Regions from separate parts of the Streptomyces sp. NPDC017246 genome, predicted to be linked through region 1. Evidence: riboswitches for the same ligand, from Rfam matches in the RefSeq annotation. Region 1 holds a riboswitch; each other region holds the start of a gene.
The links. A riboswitch is a leader RNA that binds a small molecule or an ion and turns the genes downstream of it on or off. The one in region 1 is predicted to bind thiamine pyrophosphate.

Region 1 (2,263 bases):
GTAGCGGGCCGACGGGAAGGAGGCGCAGTCGCCGACGGCGTACACATCGGGCAGGGAGGTGCGCAGCCGCTCGTCGGCGGTGATGGCACCGCCCCGGTCGAGGGCCATGCCGGAGCCGGTGAGCCAGTCGGTGGCGGGGCGGGCCCCGATGCCGACGACGACGGCGTCGGCGGGGAGCTCGCGGCCGTCGGCGAGGACGACCCTGCCCGGTTCGACGGTGTCCACGCGCGCGTGGGTGAGGAGTTCCGCACCGTTCTCCCCGTACCACTCGGCCATCGGGGCGGTGACCTCGGCGGGCAGGGCACCGGCGAGGGGGCGGTCGGCGGCCTCGACGACGGTGACGGCGCAGCCGGCCTGGCGGGCGGCGGTGGCGAACTCGGCGCCGATCCATCCGGCGCCGACGACCACGACGCTGTGGCGGCGCTCCAGGACCGGCCCGAGGCGCACGGCGTCGTCGAGGGTCCGCAGCAGATGGACCCCGGGGACGCCTTCGGTGCCGGGCAGCACGACGGGGTGGGCGCCGGTGGCGACGACCAGGGTGTCGTAGGCGACGGGCCCGGCCTCGGTGTCGATCTCGTGGTCGGCGGCGCGCAGCCCGGTGACGTCCAGGCCCAGGCGGAGCTCGACGCCGAGGTCCTCGAAGTCGATGTCGAAGGCGGAGCCCTCGGCCTTGCCGAGGAGGACGGCCTTGGAGAGCGGGGGCCGGTCGTAGGGCTGGTGGGGCTCGGCCCCGATGAGGGTCACGGGGCCGGTGAAGCCCTGTTCGCGCAGCGCGACGGCGGTCTGTACGCCCGCCATCCCGGCGCCGACGATCACGACGTGCTGCTGTGCCTGCTTCTGCTCGCTCACCCGACCACCTTACGCATCTGACGAACCGTCAGGAAGGGAGGGGTCTGTGGCCCCCCGGAGGCGGAAGCTAGTCTGGCGGGCGTAAAGCACTCGCGGGAGCCCGGACGCACCGGGCTGAGAGGGAGGCTGGGACGGCCTCCGACCGTACGAACCTGATCCGGGTCATGCCGGCGAAGGGAGGGGCTGGACGCCCATGCGTTCTTCCGATGTCCACGTGTCCACCGTCCACGCGTCCGACACCGCTGTCTCCGATACCGACCTGCCCGACACCCACGCGCCCGATACCGATGTGTCCGCCGTCCGCGGGTCCGACGTCCTCGTCATCGGGGGCGGCGTCATCGGTCTGGTCACGGCCTGGCGGGCCGCACGGCGAGGACTGCGCACCACCGTCGTCGACCCCGACCCCGGCGGCGGCGCCGCACGGGTCGCGGCCGGGATGCTCGCCGCCGTCACCGAACTCCACTACGGCGAGGAGACCCTCCTCGGCCTCAACCTCGCCTCCGCCGAACGCTATCCCGCGTTCGTCGCCGAACTCGAGGACTCCACCGGCCACGACGTCGGCTACCGCGCCTGCGGCACCCTCGCCGTCGCCCTCGACGCCGACGACCGGTCCCACCTGCGCGAACTGCACGCCCTGCAGACCCGGTGCGGCCTCAGCTCCGAATGGCTCAGCGGCCGCGAGTGCCGCCGCCTCGAACCGATGCTCGCCCCCGGGGTCCGCGGCGGACTGCGGGTCGACGGCGACCACCAGGTCGACCCGCGCCGGCTCGCCGCCGCGCTCCTCGTCGCCTGCGAGCGGGCCGGGGTGATCTTCCACCGGACCCTCGCACAGAGCCTGACGGTGGTACGCGACCGGGCGCGCGGCGCCGTACTCGCCGGCGGCGAGGAACTGACCGCCGACCAGGTCGTCCTCGCCGCCGGCAGCCTGAGCAGCCGGCTCGCGGGCGTGCCCGACGAGGTACTGCCACCCGTGCGCCCCGTGAAGGGCCAGGTACTGCGGCTGCGCGTCCCGGCCCCGTACGCCCCCTTCCTCTCCCGGACCGTCCGGGCCGTCGTCCGCGGCAGCCACGTCTACCTGGTGCCCCGCGAGAACGGCGAACTCGTCGTCGGCGCCACCAGCGAGGAACTCGGCTGGGACACCACGGTGACGGCCGGCGGGGTGTACGAGCTGCTGCGCGACGCCCACGAACTCGTCCCCGGGATCACCGAACTCCCGCTCACCGAGACCCTGGCGGGCCTGCGCCCCGCCTCCCCCGACAACGCGCCGCTGCTCGGCCCCACCGCCCTGCCCGGCCTCCACCTGGCCACCGGCCACTACCGCAACGGGGTCCTGCTCACCCCCGTCACCGGCGACGTCATGGCCGAGGCGCTCACCACGGGCACCCTCCCCGACGAGGCACGCCCCTTCACCCCC
Region 2 (2,263 bases), on a different contig from region 1:
CGCGATCGGCGAGAAGCCCTTCCGCGCCAAGCAGCTGTCCACCCACTACTTCGCGCGGTACGCGCACGATCCCGCCGAGTGGACGGACATTCCGGCCGCCTCGCGGGAGAAGCTGGCCGGGGAGCTGCTGCCCGATCTGATGTCCGTGGTGCGGCACATCTCGTGCGACGACGACACCACCCGTAAGACCCTGTGGCGGCTGCACGACGGCACGCTCGTCGAGTCGGTGCTCATGCGCTACCCGGACCGGGTGACCATGTGCATCTCCTCGCAGGCCGGCTGCGGGATGAACTGCCCGTTCTGCGCGACGGGGCAGGCGGGGCTCGACCGGAACCTGTCGACCGCCGAGATCGTGCACCAGATCGTGGACGGTATGCGGTCCCTGCGGGACGGGGAGGTGCCCGGAGGACCGGCGCGGCTCTCCAACATCGTGTTCATGGGCATGGGGGAGCCGCTCGCGAACTACAAGCGGGTCGTCGGCTCGATCCGTCGGCTGACCGACCCCGAGCCGGACGGTCTGGGGCTCTCGCAGCGCGGGATCACCGTGTCCACGGTGGGTCTGGTGCCGGCGATGCTGCGGTTCGCCGACGAGGGCTTCAAGTGCCGCCTCGCGGTCTCGCTGCACGCTCCCGACGACGAGCTGCGGGACACGCTGGTGCCGGTGAACACGCGCTGGAAGGTGCGTGAGGTTCTCGACGCGGCCTGGGAGTACGCGGAGAAGTCCGGGCGCCGGATCTCCATCGAGTACGCCCTCATCCGGGACATCAACGACCAGGCGTGGCGGGGTGACCTGCTCGGCCGGCTGCTCAAGGGCCGTCGGGTGCACGTCAACCTGATCCCGCTGAACCCGACGCCGGGTTCGAAGTGGACGGCGTCTCGTCCGGAGGACGAGAAGGCCTTCGTGGAGGCCATCGCGCGCCATGGCGTGCCGGTGACCGTGCGGGACACCCGAGGTCAGGAGATCGACGGTGCCTGTGGACAGCTGGCGGCCGCCGAGCGCTGACCTTGTAGTCTGAGCTCGAACACATCTCCATATTCCGACAGGGGAGCGCCACAGCGCTGAGAGTGCGGTCACCGTAGGACCGCAGACCCTCTGAACCTTGCCCAGGTCATTCTGGGTAGGAAGTTCGGTCGTTAACTCAAGCTGTTGCGCCCTGCCCGCGCCCGGTTCGCCGGTCGTGGGCAGGGCCGCGTCTCTTCCTGGTCATACCCAGGAGGAATCTCAGTGAGCACCAATCCGGTGAGCATCAAGAAGGCCGCCGCCGCCGCGCTCGTCGCGGCGCTGGGCGTCACCACCCTTGCCGCCTGCGGCACGGACGACGTCCGTGAGGCGGCCGGCAAGTCCGGCGCGCCCGCGCCGAAGACCGTGACCCTCGTGAGTCACGACTCGTTCAACGCCTCCAAGGAGGTGCTGGCCGCGTTCACGAAGCAGACGGGTTTCACCGTCAAGGTCCTGAAGAGCGGCGACGCGGGCGAGGCCGTCAACAAGGAGATCCTGACCAAGGGCTCTCCGCAGGGCGATGTCTTCTTCGGTGTCGACAACACCCTGCTGTCCCGCGCCCTCGACAACGGCATCTTCGTGCCGTACGAGGCGAAGGGCCTGGACCGGGTCCCGGCCGCGTACCAGCTGGACAAGGAGCACCGGGTCACGCCGATCGACTCGGGTGACATCTGCGTCAACTACGACAAGAAGTACTTCGCCGACAAGAAGCTGGCGCCGCCGGTGACCTTCGACGACCTGGCGAAGCCCGCGTACAAGGACCTGCTCGTGGTCGAGAACCCGGAGCGGTCCTCCCCGGGTCTCGGCTTCCTGCTCGGTACGGCCGCGAAGTACGGCGACGACGGCTGGCAGGCGTACTGGACGAAGCTCAGGGCGAACGGTGTGAAGACCGTCGACAGCTGGGAGCTGGCGTACAACCAGGAGTTCTCCGGTTCGGCCGGTGGCAAGCAGGCGAAGGGCGACCGGCCGCTGGTCGTGTCGTACGCCTCCAGCCCGCCGGTGGAGGTGCTGTACGGCGAGCCGCAGCCGAAGGTGGCGCCCACCGGGGTCTCCACGGGCACCTGCTTCCGGCAGACGGAGTTCGCGGGCCTGCTGAACGGGGCGAAGAACCCCGAGGGCGGCAAGGCGCTGATCGACTTCCTGATCTCGAAGAAGTTCCAGGAGGACATGCCGCTGCAGATGTTCGTCAACCCGGTGGCGAAGGACGCGGCGCTGCCGGAGCTGTTCACCAAGCACGGTGTGGTCGTCGACAAGCCGGAGACC
Region 3 (2,263 bases), on a different contig from region 1:
CATGCTGCTCTGCGCGATGGTGAAGAGCAGCAACAGCGGCAGGGCGGCGCCCGCGTAGGCGAGCACCAGGGTGTTCACGACCGAGGCGATGTGGTCCCGGCCGATCCGGATCGCGGCCCGGTACAGCGCGCGCGGCCCCATGCCCGGATCGGCCTGGCGCAGCTCCCAGACCGCGGAGGTCTGGGTGACCGTCACGTCGTCGAGCACACCGAGCGAGCCGATGATGATGCTGGCCAGGAGCAGGCCGGACATGTCGATGCTCGGGTAGAGGCCGTGGATCAGGCCGGTGTTGTCGTCGGTGTTGCCGCTCAGCGACGCCCAGTCGATGAAGACCGAACCGAGCAGACCGATCAGCATCAGCGAGATCAGCGTCCCGAGCACCGCGACCGAGGTACGGGCCGAGAGCCCATGGCACATGTACAGCGCGATCAGCATGATGGCGCTCGATCCGACCACCGCCACCACCAGCGGATTCGATCCCTGCAGGATCGCCGGCAGGATGAAGAACGTCAGGATCAGGAAGCTCACGGCGAGCGCGATCAGGGCCATCACACCCCGCATCCGGCCGACGCCCACGACCACGAGGGCGAAGAGCCCGGCGAGGACCGCGATCGGGACCTTCCGGTTCACGTCCGTCACCGAGTACTGCAGATCGCGCGGGGCGTCGGGGGCGTACGCCACCACCACACCCTGCCCCTCGTCCAGTTGGCGCGGCGCGTCCGGCTGCACGATCTCGGTGAACGTACGGCCCTTCTCCGGACCGCTGGTGACCTCGATGGTCGCCTTCGCGCAGTCCCCCTGCCGCGCCTGGACCGCCTCGCGTCCCTCCGGGGTCGAGGTGTCCCCGGTCGGCGGGACCTGCCCGGCGTTCACGTCCTTGCAGTCGACCTGCTCGACGGCGACGACCTCGCCCTGTTCGGTCTGCCGGTCGAAGCCGACCCCGGTGCGCTCGTGCGCCGGGGTGCCACCGGGCCACAGGACCACGAGCCCGACCACGACGGCCGTGGCGAAGGGGATCAGGATCGCGGCGATGACCTTGCGCAGATGACGGGACACCGGGGCGGCGGGTCCGTGGCTGTGGCTGTGGCCGTGCCCTTGGCCGTGCCCGTGGCCGTTTTCGTGGGAAGGATGGTGCCCCTGGCCGTGCCCGTGGGAGGGGCCGGGACCGTGGTGGTGGTCGTGCGGCTCGGGAGTCTGCTGGGGGGAAGTCACCGACCGATCATCGCAAGAACGACGGGGGCCCACTGTTCAGCACGCCAGCATTGACGCTAGCGTGGTGGCACCTTTGCACACGCGGGAGCTCGGAGCACCGGGCTGAGAGGGCGCTGATCACCGTACGCGCGTACTGACGTACGTACGGGAGGAGGCTGCGCCGACCGCCGAACCTGTTACCGGGTAATGCCGGCGTAGGGAGATCGGTCTCATGACCATTCAGGATGCACGCACGCCTGCCTCCAACCAGGACGACGCCTCCGTCGACCCCGTCGACGGCGCGCGCACGCCGGGCTGGCACAAGGGGTATGTCCAGGGTTCGCGCCCCGACCTCCGGGTGCCGGTCCGCCAGGTGCACCTCACCAATGGCAAGGACGTCACGCTGTACGACACGTCCGGCCCGTACACCGACCCCACCGTCGACACCGACGTGCGGCGGGGGCTTCCGCCGCTGCGCGAGAACTGGATCATCGCGCGCGGCGACACCGAGGAGTACGCGGGCCGCCCGGCCCGCCCCGAGGACGACGGCATCAAGCACACCTCGCCGCGCGGCGGCGGGCTGAAGAACCTCGACGCCGTCTTCCCCGGCCGCCCCCGCCTGCCCCGCCGCGGCCGCGACGGGCAGGCCGTGACGCAGCTCGCGTACGCGCGCCGGGGGGAGATCACCCCGGAGATGGAGTACGTCGCGATCCGGGAGAACGTCTCCCCCGAGGTCGTACGGGAGGAGATCGCGGCGGGTCGCGCGGTGCTCCCGGCCAACGTCAACCACCCGGAGATCGAGCCGATGATCATCGGCAAGCGGTTCCTGGTGAAGGTCAACGCCAACATCGGCAACTCCGCCGTGACCTCCTCCATCGAGGAGGAGGTGGAGAAGATGACCTGGGCGACCAAGTGGGGCGCCGACACGGTCATGGACCTCTCCACCGGCCGGAACATCCACACCACCCGCGAGTGGGTGCTCCGCAACTCCCCCGTGCCCATCGGCACCGTGCCGCTCTACCAGGCGCTGGAGAAGGTCGACGGCAGGGCCGAGGACCTGACCTGGGAGATC

Region 2: linked by a shared signal. The riboswitch ahead of ACH4MY_RS14855 (thiamine ABC transporter substrate binding subunit) and the one ahead of thiO (glycine oxidase ThiO) in region 1 are both predicted to bind thiamine pyrophosphate.
Region 3: linked by a shared signal. The riboswitch ahead of thiC (phosphomethylpyrimidine synthase ThiC) and the one ahead of thiO (glycine oxidase ThiO) in region 1 are both predicted to bind thiamine pyrophosphate.

Annotation. Positions count from the first base shown of each region.
Region 1 covers NZ_JBIRMW010000006.1:364,922-367,184, forward strand. Annotated here, with positions in the region: gene ACH4MY_RS16940 (NAD(P)/FAD-dependent oxidoreductase) at 1-798, opposite strand, end outside; TPP riboswitch at 932-1,045, shown strand; gene thiO (glycine oxidase ThiO) at 1,043-2,263, shown strand, end outside.
Region 2 covers NZ_JBIRMW010000005.1:408,749-411,011, forward strand. Annotated here, with positions in the region: gene rlmN (23S rRNA (adenine(2503)-C(2))-methyltransferase RlmN) at 1-1,003, shown strand, start outside; TPP riboswitch at 1,033-1,143, shown strand; gene ACH4MY_RS14855 (thiamine ABC transporter substrate binding subunit) at 1,241-2,263, shown strand, end outside.
Region 3 covers NZ_JBIRMW010000002.1:270,835-273,097, reverse strand. Annotated here, with positions in the region: gene ACH4MY_RS05930 (YibE/F family protein) at 1-1,212, opposite strand, end outside; TPP riboswitch at 1,284-1,430, shown strand; gene thiC (phosphomethylpyrimidine synthase ThiC) at 1,424-2,263, shown strand, end outside.